DNA from 2 places in the Pseudomonas sp. NFACC46-3 genome. Region 1 is predicted to be linked to the other one. Evidence: riboswitches for the same ligand, from Rfam matches in the RefSeq annotation. Region 1 holds a riboswitch; the other holds the start of a gene.

Region 1 (7,563 bases):
GACGATGTTCAGGAAGCCGCTCTGGGCGAATTCCTCGATGACTTTGGCGGTCTCGGCCGGCAATTCGTCGTATTCACCGAATTCGTTGGGCAGGCCGGCGTTCGGGTGCGCCGAGACGTGGGTATTGGCCTTGTTCGACAGCTCTTCCAGGTACGGGCGCAGCTCGCTAGCGCCGAGGGCGCAGTTCAAGCCCACGGAAATCGGCTTGGCGTGGGCCACGGAGTTCCAGAAGGCTTCGGTGGTCTGGCCGGACAGGGTACGACCGGACGCATCGGTGATGGTGCCGGAGATCATGATCGGCAGTTCGACGCCCAACTCTTCATAAACACCCTGCACGGCGAAAATCGCTGCCTTGGCATTGAGTGTGTCGAAAATGGTTTCGATCAGGATCAGGTCGGCACCGCCTTCGATCAGGCCCTTGGTGGCCTCGGTGTAGTTCTCCACCAGTTCGTCGAAGGTCACGTTGCGGTAGCCGGGGTTGTTCACGTCCGGCGACAGCGAGCAGGTGCGGCTGGTCGGGCCGAGTACGCCGGCAACGAACCGTGGCTTGTCCGGGGTTTCCAGGGTCTTGGCGTCAGCCACTTTACGGGCCAGGCGCGCGCCTTCCAGGTTCAGCTCGTAGGCCAGGCCTTGCATGCCGTAGTCGGCCTGGGACACCTGGGTGGCGTTGAAGGTGTTGGTTTCCAGGATGTCGGCGCCGGCATCCAGGTAGGCTTTTTCGATGGCGCCGATCACGTCCGGGCGGCTCAGCACCAGCAGGTCGTTGTTGCCCTTGACGTCGCTCGGCCAGTCGGCAAAACGCTTGCCACGGTAGTCCTGTTCTTCGAGCTTGTAGCTCTGGATCATCGTGCCCATGCCGCCGTCGAGGATCAGGATGCGCTCCTTGAGGGCTTGCTGGAGAAGATAAAGGCGAGCGCTGCGATCGGACATAGGACTACCTGGAAAAAAAGACCATTACGAAGGCCAGGATGATAGCAAACCTGTGCAGGATTTGATCATGATGGGCTTTTGCATGAATATCGCTCATGTTTGCAAGGCGATGCTGGCCCGGTAGAATCGCCGGACTATCTCTTAGGGACCCGAGACATGCCGTACCGCGTCTTATTCGGCAGTCTGTTGCTGCTGTTGTGTTTTACCGCAGCCGCCGGGAGCCGCGCTCCAGCGATCTCCTACACCCGCGACATCCAGCCGATCTTCACGGAAAAATGCGTGGCCTGCCATGCCTGCTACGACTCCGCTTGCCAGTTGAACCTGGGCAGCGGCGAAGGCGCGGCACGGGGCGCGAGCAAGCTGTCGGTGTACGACGGCGAGCGGCGCCAGGCGGCCGAGCCGACCCGCTTGTTCTATGACGCCTCCGGCCAGCGCGCCTGGCAGCGCAAGGGCTTCTATTCGGTGCTCGATGCCCAAGGCAGCCAGGCTGCCCTGATGGCGCGCATGCTGGAGTTGGGCCATCGCACGCCGTTGCAGCCCAACGCCAAGCTGCCGGAAGAGATCGTGCTGGGTCTCAATCGCGAAAACAGCTGCGCGATGCCGGCTCAATTCAACGAATACGCCGGCGCCCATCCCAAGGAAGGCATGCCCCTGGCCGTCACCGGCCTGACCGACCAGCAATACCAGACCCTGCAACGCTGGCTGGCCGCAGGCGCCCCCATCGATCAGCAGGCCCTGGCCCCGAGTGCCGCCGAAGCCTTGCAGGTGGTGCAATGGGAAAACCTGCTCAACGCCCCTGGCGCCCGGGAAAGCCTGGTGGGCCGCTGGTTGTTCGAGCACTGGTTCCTGGCGCACATCTATTTCAAGGACGGCGAGCCGGGGCATTTCTTCCAGTGGGTCCGTTCGCGCACGCCCACCGGCCAGCCGATCGACCTGATCAATACCCGCCGTCCGAATGATGACCCTGGCACCCGCGTCTATTACCGGCTCTGGCCGGTGCAAGGGGTGATCGTGCACAAGACCCATATTACCTACGGCTTGAGCGCGGCGAAGATGGGGCGCATCAAGAGCCTGTTCTACAGCGGCAAATGGCAGGTGACCGCGTTGCCGGGCTACGGTCCGGAGCGCCGGGCCAATCCATTTTCCACCTTCGAAGCGATCCCGGCCCAGGCTCGCTACCAGTTCATGCTCGATAACGCCGAGTATTTTGTGCGCACCTTCATTCGCGGGCCGGTGTGCCGGGGCCAGATTGCCACGGACGTGATCCGCGACAATTTCTGGGCGCTGTTCCAGGCCCCCGAACATGACCTGTACATTACAGATCCGAACTACCGCGGCCAGGCCACGCCGCTGCTGGCAATGCCGGGGCAGAACGACGACGTGGGCAGCGTCCTCAGCTTGTGGCTCGACTACCGGGACAAGCGCAACGAGTACGAAGCCTTGCGCCGCGACGTCTATGCCGATGCGCCGGCGCCGAGTTGGTCGACGCTGTGGGCCGGGAATGACAATGCATTGTTGAGCATTTTCCGGCACTTCGACAGTGCCTCGGTCAACAAGGGCTTGATCGGCGAAGTGCCGCAGACGATGTGGCTGTTCGACTTCCCGTTGCTGGAGCGCACCTATTACCAATTGGCGGTGAACTTCGATGTATTCGGCAACGTGTCCCACCAGGCCCAGACCCGGCTGTATTTCGATCTGATCCGCAACGGTGCGGAGCAGAACTTCCTGCGCCTGATGCCGGCCGACTCCCGGGAAGGCTATCTTGACGACTGGTACCAGGCCGGCGGCAAATTCAAGATGTGGCTCGATTACGAGGCCATCGACGATGACAAACCGACCGCCCTCAAGCTTGATGAGCGCGACCCCAAGGGCGATTTCACCCAGCAACTGCTGGCCCGGTACGGCGAGCTGAATGCCCGCCCCGATCCGATCAACCGCTGCGACGGCGCCTACTGCTCGCGCCCGAACATCGACCCGGCGCTGCAAAACGCCGAACAGGCCCTCAGTCGGCTGGTGTCGCGCCCTGCGGCGGGGCTCAAGGTGATCGACCAACTGCCGGAAGCGACTCTGCTGCGCGTCGAAACCGCCAGTGGTCATCGTGAAGTCTACAGCCTGCTGCGCAACCGAGCCCACAGCAACGTGGCGTTCCTGCTGGGCGAGGAGGCGCGATACCAGCCGGGGCTGGACACACTCACGGTCTACCCGGGCGTGCTCAGCAGCTATCCGAACTTCATGTTCAACATTCCGGCCGGGCAAGTGCCGGCATTCGTCGAGGCCATGCAAGGCGCCCAGGATGCACCGGCGTTCGAGCGGATTGTCGAGCGCTGGGGCATTCGTCGCAGCCACCCGCAGTTCTGGTACTACTTCCACGACCTGAGCCAGTACATCCAGGAGACGGAGCCCCTGGAAAGCGGCGTGTTGGACATGAATCGCTACCAGAACCTCTGATCGACAGCTCGGGCGGCAAACTCCGTGCCGCCGGACGCTTTCCTGACAAAAATACTGGGACTTTGTCCGGCGCGATGATTGGCGTAAACTGCCGGCAAGCCTGCGAGGAGTTTCCATGACCGCCATTACCATTACCGATGCCGCCCACGATTACCTGGCCGACCTGCTGTCCAAGCAGAACACCCCAGGTATCGGGATCCGCATCTTTATCACCCAGCCCGGCACCCAGTACGCTGAGACGTGCATTGCCTACTGCAAGCCGGGGGAAGAAAAACCCGAAGACACCGCTCTGGGGCTCAAGAGCTTCACCGCGTACATCGACTCGTTCAGCGAAGCCTTCCTGGACGATGCGGTGGTCGACTACGCCACTGACCGCATGGGTGGCCAACTGACCATCAAGGCGCCAAACGCCAAGGTGCCGATGGTCAATGCCGACAGCCCGGTCAACGAGCGCATCAATTACTATCTGCAAACCGAAATCAACCCGGGGCTGGCCAGCCACGGCGGCCAGGTTTCGCTGATCGACGTGGTGGAAGACGGCATCGCCGTGCTCCAGTTCGGCGGCGGCTGCCAGGGCTGCGGCCAGGCTGACGTCACCTTGAAGGAAGGCATCGAGCGCACCTTGCTTGAGCGTATTCCGGAGCTCAAGGGCGTACGCGACGTGACCGACCATACCCAGAAAGAAAACGCCTACTACTGATAGGTGTTCGCTGTGGCGAGGGAGCTTGCTCCCGCTCGATTGCGAAGCAATCGCAAGGCAACCGATGTGCTCTTCGTGATGGGCACATGAGTTGCAGGGGGACCGCTTCGCGGTCCAGCGGGAGCAAGCTCCCTCGCCACAATAGTTTCAGTCGTCAGCCTGGACCCACAGGGGACTCGGGTTGGCTCCAGCCGGTTGCGTCAAGGGCGGTAGAGATGCGCATGCCCGGCACGGTACAGCGATGATTCGCTGAACACGTCATTGCCCAGCACACGCCCCACCAGGATCAGCGCCGTTCGGCGGAAACCCTTGGCCTGCACCTTCTCGGCGATATCTGCCAGTGTACCCAGCACCCAATCCTGATCCGGCCATGTCGCCCGGTGGATCACCGCAATCGGGCAGTCGGCGCCGTAGTGGGGCCGCAGTTCGTCGATGATCTTTTCCAGGTGATTGACCCCCAGGTGAATCGCCATGGTCGCCCCGTGCTGTGCCAGGTTGCCCAGTTCTTCCCCGGCAGGCATCGGGGATTTATCGGCGTAACGGGTGAGGATCAGGCTCTGGGAGATGTCCGGCAAGGTCAGTTCTGCACCCAGCAAAGCAGCACAGGCTGAGGTCGCGGTCACGCCCGGGATGATTTCGAAAGGGATGCCCAGTTCCCGCAGGCAACGAATCTGCTCGCCAATGGCGCCATACAGGCTTGGGTCGCCGGAATGCACCCGGGCCACGTCCTGGCCATTGAGATGGGCGCTCTTGATCAATTCGATGATCTGTTCCAGATGCAGCTGGGCGCTGTTGATCACCCGTTCGGCACAATGGCCTTCAAGGACGGCGGTTGGTACCAGGGAACCGGCGTAGATGATCACCGCGCAGTGGCGGATCAGTCGCTGGCCTTTGACGGTAATGAGATCCGGGTCGCCGGGGCCGGCGCCGATGAAGTAAACGGTCATGACCGGCTCCTGTGAAAGGTGGGTGAGCGTCGCCCAGATGAAGATCGCTCATGATCCTGGGCGCCGATTATCGGGATTTACGCCACGACCGCCAATGCCAACGTGCTCTTGGGCCCTTTTTGGCGAGTAATCAGCAGCGTCGCGGGCGTCGTGCCCAATTGGTCGGCCAAGGCCAGGGCGGCGCTTTCGGCGATGCCGTAGCAACCGGTTCGTTGGAAGGCGATCTCGGAGCGGTGACTGAGCCGCTGCTCGTAGCCGGCCAACTGTTCGACACTGAAGCAGGTCAGCGGCAGGGCCAGTTGCCCGGCCAGATCCAGCAGTCCTGGTTCGTCACGCTTGAGGTCGATACTGGCCAGGGCCCGTACCCGATGAAGTTCGATGCCGTGGGCCTGCAGCGTTTCGTCGAGCAAGGCCCGCAGCGTGCTGGCCGGGCAACCGCGTTGGCAGCCAAGGCCGACCACCAGTATCGGCCCGTTGCTCATGCGTCGTGGCGGGCTTGGCCGTCACGGCGAAACAGCCATGTGCTGATCAGGCCCAGGGCCAGCCAGAACGCGACGTTGGTCACTTGCGAGGCGATCTTGAATTGCGTTTCAAGCGCTTCGGGCGCCAGCATCGAGTGGACTTCAGGCTGCGGTGCACCGATGACATGGGGCACCAGCAACGTCGCCACGCCCAGCAACTTGAGCAGCCAATGCTTGCCGAAGGCGATCAGGGCGATGCCCACCGCCGTGGACGCCGCGGTGCCGATCCACCACATCTGCCGTTGGGCCAGGTCGGCCGCTGCGGTACCAGGCAGTTCCGGCGGCAGGCCAAGCGTCGGCGCCAAGACGAAAGTGGCATAACCGGCCAGGCCCCAGAGCAGGCCTTGGGACGTGCGAGTCGGCGCACGCAAGGTGTACAGGCCCGCCAGCATCAGGGCAAAACCCACGGCGACCACCAGGTTGCCGCCAGTGGTGGACAGCACGCGCTGCCAACCGTCTTCCGGCTCCCAGGCCTCGGCATCATGGGTATGAGCCGCCCCGTCGGCGTGTTCATGGACCTCGGTCGCCGGGGCCTTCTCGAAGGTTTCCGCCTGGAGAATCAGCGGCGATACCCAGAAACTTTGCAGCAGGGTCAGCAGCAGGGCGGCCAGCAAGCCGCTGAAACCAGCGGTCTGCGCGATACGCTTGATCATGGCGTCAGGTCTCAATGGCAAGGGAATGCGGCGCTGTGACGGGTATCGTGGGCGGCGTTGTGGACCGCTTCGATGTGAGAGAACCCGGCAAAATAGACCAGGCTCGCACCCAGGATCGAAGCGAAGATCGCGGCGCTCAGGCGTTGGCTCAGGGTGGTGGTGCTACTGGCGGTGCGGGCGGTGCTGCTGATGGTCGACATGGCGCTTCCCTCTGTTCTTGTTCAGTGGGTGATTCGAGCGCAATGAAACCCCAGGCGAAGGCCCGCCAGGATTCGAACAGCGCCCGCCCACCGCGGGTTGTTGGTGCATGAGTCATGGGCCGGTCTCCGGGCTCGCGAGGGGCGGGGCTTGCGCCTGGCCTGCAAGCGTCACCTTCCCATGTCCTGGGACACAGTGGTTCAGACGCTTCGCTCGCTTACCGTTGCGGGGGCAGCACCGGACTGACGTGGCCTTGGAGTAAAGCGCACGATTCACCGGTTTCCCGTTTCACCCTGTGAAGGGCACCCGTAACTAGGCGCACAGGAGAGCATGGGGAGGGGCGGGGCGTCAATGTACAAGGGCCGACGAGCGGGCTGTTGTGGCGAGGGAGCTTGCTCCCGCTGGGCAGCGCAGCGGCCCCCGGCTCTTTACGGTCGCTGCGCAACCGAGCGGGAGCAAGCTCCCTCGCCACAACAGCATCCTGCATCTTACTTGCGGAGATTGACCCGCCCCCACACCCTGCGTAGCCTTGCGCCTTCGAGGTTCTTCGGCACGTGCCGGAGCTAAGAAGGGAACGCGGTCCAAGCCGCGGCTGCCCCCGCAACTGTGAACGGTGCTGTTTCTGCAAGGCCACTGTGCATGCCCTTATTTAAACGGGCGCACGGGAAGGCGCAGCAATTGCCAGTCGAAAGATTGGCCCGCCGTCAGCCAGGAGACCTGCCTCGACACAGATTCTCACTACAACCGGGCGGGGTGATCCGGTGGCGAAATCTTCCGCGCGCGCCTGTGCCAGCGGTTGTCGTCCCGTTTGCCCGCCACCTTGCCAAAGGGCATCCGATGAAAACACTGGCCAAACTCCCCGTCACCATCGTCACCGGCTTCCTCGGCTCGGGTAAGACCACCTTGCTGCGTCACATGCTCGACAACGCCCAGGGCCGGCGCATCGCCGTGATCGTCAACGAGTTCGGCGAACTGGGCATCGACGGCGAGATCCTCAAGCAGTGCTCCATCGGCTGTACCGAAGAAGAAGCCAACGGCCGCGTCTATGAACTGGCCAACGGCTGCCTGTGCTGCACGGTGCAGGAAGAATTCTTCCCGGTGATGCGCGAACTGGTGGCCCGGCGTGGCGACCTCGACCATATCCTCATCGAAACCTCCGGCCTGGC
Region 2 (7,563 bases), on a different contig from region 1:
GGTCACTGCCCGCAAGTAAGCACACAGTTTGTAAGGCAAACTTAAAGTCTTACTTGAAGTTTGTCGTATAGCCGCTAGAATCCTGATCATTGTTTGATGGCAATCCGCCTGCGTACTCCGCAGGCGGATTTGTTTTCATGCCCACGGCAGAAAAGCCGCATCCAGATCAGGATTGTTCTGCATATGTCGACGTCGGCCCGCCTCGCTCTCATGTTCCTCGCCGCGCTGCTCAGCGCCTGCGCCAGCCGCACTCCACCGCCAGCTCCCGTGCGGGCTCCGGTGGTCTTTGCCCCCTCACAAACCTTTTCCCCTGCCGCCGAAGATGTGCTGTTCCGGGCATTGGGTTTGGTGGGGACGCCGTATCGCTGGGGCGGTAATACGCCGGATTCGGGTTTCGATTGCAGCGGCTTGATTGGTTACGTCTACCGCGATGCGGCGGGTATTTCCCTGCCACGTTCCACGCGGGAAATGATCGGCATGCGCGCCCCGGATGTGGGCAAGGAGGCGTTGCAGACAGGTGATTTGATTTTCTTCGCCACCAACGGCGGCTCCCAGGTCAGCCATGCCGGGATCTATGTGGGGGAGGGCCGTTTCGTCCATGCACCGGCCACCGGTGGCACGGTCAAGCTCGACAGCTTGTCCAAGGCCTATTGGCAGAAGGCTTACCTGGGCGCCAAGCGGGTGCTGCAGCCGGAGCATTTGGCGCGCAATCCCTGACCCTTCAACGTTTGCAGTGCTAGAAAGCTTTTGTGGCGAGGGAGCTTGCTCCCGCTCGGTTGCGCAGCAACCGCCAGAAGCAGGGGCTGCTTCAGCCCAGCGGGAGCAAGCTCCCTCGCCACGGGTGTTCACCATGTCCTCGGACCAAACAGGGTTCTTTCACAAGTCTTGGGTGGTGGGTTATTTACCCGACACCCGCCAAACCTTGTTCCCCACATCATCAGCCACCAGCAACCCACCCTGTTGATCGATCACCACGCCCACCGGCCGGCCCTGGGCTTTTTCGTCGGCGTTCAGGAAACCGGTGAGCACATCCACGGGTTGTCCCACGGGCTTGCCGCCAGTGAACGGTACAAAAATCACTTTATAACCACTGTGGGGCTTACGGTTCCAGGACCCGTGCTGCCCGATGAACGCCCCTTCGGTGAAGGGTGCAGGCAAGCGGCTGCCTTCGGCGAAGGTCAGGCCTAGCGATGCGGTGTGAGGGCCGACGGCGTAATCCGGGGCGATGGCCTTGGCCACCAGGGCCGGATTCTGCGGTTCGACCCGCACATCGACGTGCTGCCCATAGTAGCTGTAGGGCCAGCCATAGAACGCGCCGTCCTTGACCGAAGTGATGTAGTCCGGCACCAGGTCGCTGCCGATTTCATCCCGCTCGTTCACGGCCGTCCACAGGGCACCGCTGCGGGGTTCCCAGGCCAGGCCGTTGGGGTTGCGCAGGCCCGAGGCAAATATGCGGTGATTGCCGCTGGCTCGGTCCACTTCCCAGATGGCGGCGCGACCTTCTTCGGCCTCCATGCCGTTTTCCGCGACGTTGCTGTTCGAACCGGTGGTGACGTACAGCTTGCTGCCGTCCCGGCTGGCGATGACGTTTTTGGTCCAGTGATGATTGAGCGTGCCGCCCGGCAAATCGACGACCTTGGTCGGTTGCGCCTTGATCTGCGTGTCACCGTCCTTATAGGGGAAGCGGATCAGCCGGTCGGTGTCGGCCACGTACAGGTCATTGCCCACCAGGGTCATGCCGAACGGCGAGTTGAGATTTTCCAGGAACACCGTGCGGGTTTCGGCGACGCCGTCATGATTGGCGTCGCGCAGCAGCGTGATGCGATTGGGGCTGGGCACGCCGGCACCGGCGCGGCCCATGACCTTTTTCATCACCCAGCCGCGGATGCCCTTGGAATCGTCCGGTTTGGGTGGGGCGTTGGTTTCGGCCACCAGCACATCGCCATTGGGCAACACATAGAGCCAGCGCGGATGGTCCAGCCCTTCGGCGAAGGCGACCACTTGCAGGCCTGGGGCCGGGGTGGGTTTGGCGCCGCTGGCCCAGCCGACGGCTTCGGCGATGTTGACGGTAGGCACCAGGGTCTTGTTCGGTTCAGGCAGCTTCGGCGCGGGACCGGTGCCGTCGGACACTTGCAGGGTGGACGACTCGCCACAAGCGACAAGCCCGGCGGCAAGGGCGACGATCAGGAGATGGGGTGGCTTGAGCATGCTGGCTTCCCTATGAATGCATGGAGTTATTCATAGAGAAGCGTAGACGCACGGATGGTTCAAACTGCACGCGAAACCCTGTGGGAGCGAGCTTGCTCGCGATGACGGCGTGACAGTCAAGATAGATGTTGCCAGGCGTACCGCTATCGCGAGCAAGCTCCCACAGTTCTTGAATGAGTCAGCCGTGGGCCTGTTTGAACAGCACGGCGATGCCGGGGTGATAGAAGCCGGCTTCATTGCGCAACTTGCGGTAGGCGTAAGGGAAATACCAGGCCACGGCGCAGGTGTTTTCCTTTTGCAGGTCGTCGATCATGTCCTGCAGTTCTTCGGGCGTGGCGCTCTGCTGGGCTTTTTGCGGCGAGACGAACAGGCAACCCAGCTTCAGGTCGCTGGCATAGCTGATGCGCTTGGCATCGCTGGCGGCTTCCTGCAGCGGCTGGGTCAGGTTCAGGTTGCTGACCTTGGGCCAGCGTTGGGTGGCCTGGATGAAGGTGCGCTCCTCGGTACTGGCGATAAACAGATCGGCGCTGACATTGCGTTCGCCTTCTTCATTCTGTTTGCGGGTCGGGGCATCCTGCAGCGTGACCATCTCGGCCATCCAGGCCGCGGCCGACAGCAGGCCCAGGTTGGCCCGTTCATCGAACCAGTAAGGCGTGTCGTTATCGCCGCGCACGGCGTTGTAGCGGTCGATACAGTCAAACCAACGTTCCAGCACCGGACGCAGGAATTCCAGTTTTGGATTGCTGATGATCATGCCTTGCATACATTGCCCTCTTGTTCTTGTGATATCGGGTCGTGATGCCGCTTTGATATCACTTCCCTCAGCGTGACACAAGATTGACGTCATTCCATTGATCCCGGCCAATAAACAGCGCTGGACCCGTGGCGGCTTTAATTGACGCTCCACCCCCAACCCTCTAACCTTCGCCGCTTGTTTCAGGTGCTCTGTGGCCGTGGCCGACAGAGTGAAACAGGGAAGCCGGTGAGTGCACACGAACCCGGCGCTGCCCCCGCAACGGTAAATGAGTCAAGGTTGCCTACAGGCCACTGTGTCCATGGACATGGGAAGGCGCGCAGCCCGGCATCACGCCGCTCATGAGCCCGGAGACCGGCCTGATTCATCCAACGGCATCACGGTGGGCGATGCCAGGCTTGTTGCCGTCTTTTTTTGTGCCCGCCCGCCGTTATCCAAGCCCAACGGAGAGCTCCCCCATGACCGACACCCCGGATCGCGACGAACGCCACCTGGCGCGCATGCTGCGCAAGAAAGCCGTGATCGACGAGCGCATCGCCAACTCGCCGAACGAGTGTGGCCTGCTGCTGGTGCTGACCGGCAACGGCAAGGGCAAGAGCAGTTCGGCGTTCGGCATGCTCGCCCGGGCCATGGGCCACGGCATGCAGTGTGGTGTGGTGCAGTTCATCAAGGGGCGCAACAGCACGGGCGAAGAACTGTTTTTCCGCCGCTTCCCGGAGCAGGTGCGTTTTCATGTCATGGGCGAAGGCTTCACCTGGGAAACCCAGGACCGCCAGCGCGACATCGCCGCCGCCGAAGCGGCCTGGGCGGTATCGCGCCAGTTGCTCGACGATCCTTCCGTTGGCCTGGTGGTGCTCGATGAACTCAATATCGCCCTCAAGCACGGTTACCTCGACCTCGATCAGGTCCTCAGCGATCTCCAGGCCCGCCCGCCAATGCAACACGTGGTGGTGACCGGTCGTGGCGCCAAGCCGGAAATGATCGAACTGGCCGACACCGTCACCGAGATGGGCATGGTCAAGCACGCGTTCCAGGCCGGCATCAAGGCGCAGAAAGGCGTCGAGCTGTGAGTGACACGTCCATGACGAGTCGCCATTGCCCGGCGGTGCTGATCGCCGCTCCGGCTTCGGGGCAAGGCAAGACCACCGTCACCGCCGCCCTGGCCCGTTTGCATCGCAACCAGGGGCGCAAGGTGCGCGTCTTCAAGTGTGGCCCGGACTTTCTCGATCCGATGATTCTCGAGCGGGCCAGCGGCGCGCCGGTCTATCAGTTGGACATGTGGATGGTCGGCGAGCAGGAAAGTCGTCGGTTGTTGTGGGAAGCCGCCGCCGAAGCAGACCTGATCCTGATCGAAGGGGTGATGGGGTTGTTCGACGGCACCCCGTCCAGCGCCGACCTGGCGCGGCATTTTGGTGTACCGGTGCTGGCGGTGATCGATGGCACGGCCATGGCCCAGACCTTCGGCGCCCTGGCCCTGGGCCTGGCCCGGTATCAGCCGGACTTGCCGTTCGCCGGGGTCTTGGCCAACCGCGTTGGCACCTTGCGCCACGCGCAGTTGCTCGAAGGCAGCCTGACCGAAGGCCTGCGCTGGTACGGCGCGCTGTCCCGGGAAACCGGCATCGAGTTGCCCAGCCGCCACCTCGGGCTGGTCCAGGCCAGCGAGTTGAATGACCTCGACCTGCGCCTCGACGCGGCAGCAGAGGCCTTGGCCGGCAGTTGCGAAGTGGCGCTGCCGCCAGCGGTGGAGTTTGCCGCGCCTGAGGTGATCACCGTTGAGCCGTGGCTCGCCGGGGTGCGCATCGCCGTGGCCCGGGACGAAGCGTTTGCCTTCACCTATGGCGCCAGCCTCGATCTGCTGCGGGCCATGGGCGCGCAGTTGAGCTTCTTTTCGCCGATCCATGACAGCGAACTGCCCGAGGCTGACAGCCTTTACCTGCCCGGCGGTTATCCAGAGCTGCACCACGTTGCGTTGGCCCGGAACACGCCGATGCTGGCGGCGATCCGTGCCCACCATGCAGCCGGCAAACCGTTGCTCGCCGAATGTGGCGGCATGTTGTATCTGCTCGATTCATTGACCGATGTCGAAGGCGTGCGTGCCGAGCTGCTGGGCTTGCTCGCGGGTGATGCGCAGATGCAAAAGCGTCTGGCGGCCTTGGCGCTGCAATCGGTGGACTTGCCGGAAGGCATCTTGCGTGGGCATACCTATCATCATTCGCTGACCAGCACCGAACTTGAACCGATTGCCCGTGGCCATAGCCCCAACGGCGGACGTGGGGCAGAAGCGGTGTTCCGGCAGGGGCGGATGACGGCTTCCTATGTTCATTTTTATTTTCCGTCGAATCCGAGGGCGATTGCCGCGCTGTTTGCGCCTGACCTTGAGGCCGCGAAAAGGCCATGACCGACAACGCTTTCTCCCAGGTCGAACGCGACGCAATCTACCGCGCCATCGCCGAGCGCCGTGACATGCGCCACTTCAGCGGCGGCACGGTCGAACCGGCCTTGCTGCGCCGGCTGCTGGAAGCCGCGCACCAGGCCCCCAGCGTCGGCCTGATGCAACCTTGGCGGTTTATCCGCATCAGTGACCGCGCCTTGCGCGGGAACATCCAGCAGTTGGTGGAAGAAGAACGCATCCGCACCGCCGAGGCCCTCGGCGAGCGCAGCGATGAATTCATGAAGCTCAAGGTCGAAGGCATCAACGACTGCGCCGAGGTGCTGGTGGCGGCGTTGATGGAGGATCGCGAGCGGCACATCTTCGGTCGCCGGACCTTGCCGGAAATGGACCTGGCCTCGCTGTCCTGCGCGATCCAGAACCTGTGGCTGGCGGCCCGCGCCGAAGGCCTGGGGATGGGCTGGGTGTCGTTGTTCGATCCCCAGGCCCTGGCCGATCTGCTGGGCCTGCCAGCGGGCGCCAAGCCGTTGGCGATACTCTGCCTGGGTCCGGTCGAGGCTTTTTACCCGGCGCCGATGCTCGCCCTGGAAGGCTGGGCGCAACCGCGTTCGCTGAATGAACTGCTCTATGAAAACCAGTGGGGCGTGCGCCCATGAGTGTGGCCTTGCTCACGGTCGCCGCGGTGGCGCTGGACGCGCTGCTGGGCGAGCCCCGGCGCGGGCATCCGCTGGTGGCGTTCGGCGGTTTTGCCTCGCGGATCGAACAACGTTTCAACTCCGGTGGGCGCGGCTGGCGCAGCCATGGGGTGACGGCGTGGATCATCGCCGTGGTGCCGTTGACCTTGCTCGCCACGGCCCTGTCTTGGGCGCCCATGGTTGGCTGGCTGGTGGAGATCCTCGCGCTGTACTGCGCCCTCGGCCTGCGCAGCCTCGGCGAACATGTCGAACCGGTGGCCCAGGCGCTGCGCAGTGGCGATCTGGACGAAGCGCGCCTGCGTGTCGGCTACCTGGTCAGCCGCGAAACCCGCGAGCTGGACGAAACCGCCGTGGCCCGCGCCGCCACCGAGTCGGTGCTGGAGAACGGCAGCGACGCGGTGTTCGCCGCGCTGTTCTGGTTCGCCGTGGCCGGCGCGCCCGGTGTGGTGTTGTACCGCCTGAGCAATACCCTCGATGCCATGTGGGGTTATCGCAACGAGCGTTTCGAGCGCTTCGGCTGGGCGGCGGCAAAGATTGACGATGTGCTCAACTACATTCCGGCGCGCCTGGTGGCGTTGACCTACGCGCTGCTCGGCAAGACCCGCCTGGCGCTCAAGTGCTGGCGCAGCCAGGGCCCGACCTGGGACAGCCCCAACGCCGGGCCGGTCATGGCCGCCGGTGCCGGTGCGCTGGGTGTGGAGTTGGGCGGGGCGGCGATTTATCACGGTGAACTGCACCGACGTCCGCCGCTGGGCGAAGGCGTGCCGGCGAGCGCGGACTCCATTGATCGCGGCTGGCAATTGGTCCAGCGCGGCGTATGGTTATGGCTGCTGATTCTCTGCCTGGGAGCTGAGTTTTATGCTTGAGCACGGTGGACGCCTGCGTAACGCAGCCCGGCAATACGGCATCGCCGAGGCTGACTGGCTGGATTTGTCCAGCGGCCTGGCGCCTTGGCCGTTCGAGGTTCCGGCGATTCCCCTGCGGGCCTGGGCGCGCCTGCCGGAAACCGATGACGGGCTGGAACAGGCCGCCTGCGACTACTACGGTGCGTTGGATGTGTTGCCGGTGGCCGGTTCGCAAATGGCCATCCAGCTGTTGCCGCGCCTGCGCCGGGCCGGCAAGGTCGGTGTCTTGTCGCCGTGTTACGCCGAGCACGCCGAAGCCTGGCGCCGCAGCGGCTACATCGTGCGCGAAGTGCTGGAGTCGGAGGTGGATTTCTTTCTCGACAGCCTCGACGTGCTGGTGGTGGTCAATCCGAACAATCCCACGGGCCTGAGCCTTGCCCCCGAACGCTTGCTGGACTGGCATGGGCGCCTGGCCCAGCGCGGTGGCTGGCTGGTGGTGGATGAAGCCTTCATGGACGTCACGCCGGCGCTGAGTCTGGCGGCGCACACCCATCTGGTCGGGTTGATCGTGCTGCGCTCGTTTGGCAAGTTCTTTGGCCTGGCCGGGGTTCGCCTGGGGTTTGTACTGGCCGAGCGCCGCTTGCTCAAGTTGCTCGCCGAACAGGTCGGGCC

What was found. A riboswitch is a leader RNA that binds a small molecule or an ion and turns the genes downstream of it on or off. The one in region 1 is predicted to bind cobalamin.
Region 2: another riboswitch for cobalamin. It lies ahead of cobO (cob(I)yrinic acid a,c-diamide adenosyltransferase); the one in region 1 lies ahead of BM300_RS02650 (CbtB domain-containing protein).

The regions. Positions count from the first base shown of each region.
Region 1 is NZ_FOTH01000001.1:643,234-650,796, reverse strand. It holds gene metH (methionine synthase) at 1-930, opposite strand, end outside; gene BM300_RS02675 (fatty acid cis/trans isomerase) at 1,087-3,378, shown strand; gene nfuA (Fe-S biogenesis protein NfuA) at 3,494-4,078, shown strand; gene cobM (precorrin-4 C(11)-methyltransferase) at 4,279-5,025, opposite strand; gene BM300_RS02660 (cobalamin biosynthesis protein) at 5,103-5,507, opposite strand; gene BM300_RS02655 (CbtA family protein) at 5,504-6,199, opposite strand; gene BM300_RS02650 (CbtB domain-containing protein) at 6,211-6,399, opposite strand; cobalamin riboswitch at 6,499-6,722, opposite strand; cobalamin riboswitch at 6,921-7,137, shown strand; gene cobW (cobalamin biosynthesis protein CobW) at 7,235-7,563, shown strand, end outside.
Region 2 is NZ_FOTH01000003.1:33,920-41,482, reverse strand. It holds gene BM300_RS05705 (C40 family peptidase) at 1-19, shown strand, start outside; gene BM300_RS05700 (C40 family peptidase) at 184-717, shown strand; gene BM300_RS05695 (PQQ-dependent sugar dehydrogenase) at 898-2,208, opposite strand; gene BM300_RS05690 (hypothetical protein) at 2,387-2,971, opposite strand; cobalamin riboswitch at 3,130-3,340, shown strand; gene cobO (cob(I)yrinic acid a,c-diamide adenosyltransferase) at 3,421-4,032, shown strand; gene BM300_RS05680 (cobyrinic acid a,c-diamide synthase CobB) at 4,044-5,360, shown strand; gene bluB (5,6-dimethylbenzimidazole synthase) at 5,357-6,007, shown strand; gene cbiB (adenosylcobinamide-phosphate synthase CbiB) at 6,004-6,912, shown strand; gene cobD (threonine-phosphate decarboxylase CobD) at 6,905-7,563, shown strand, end outside.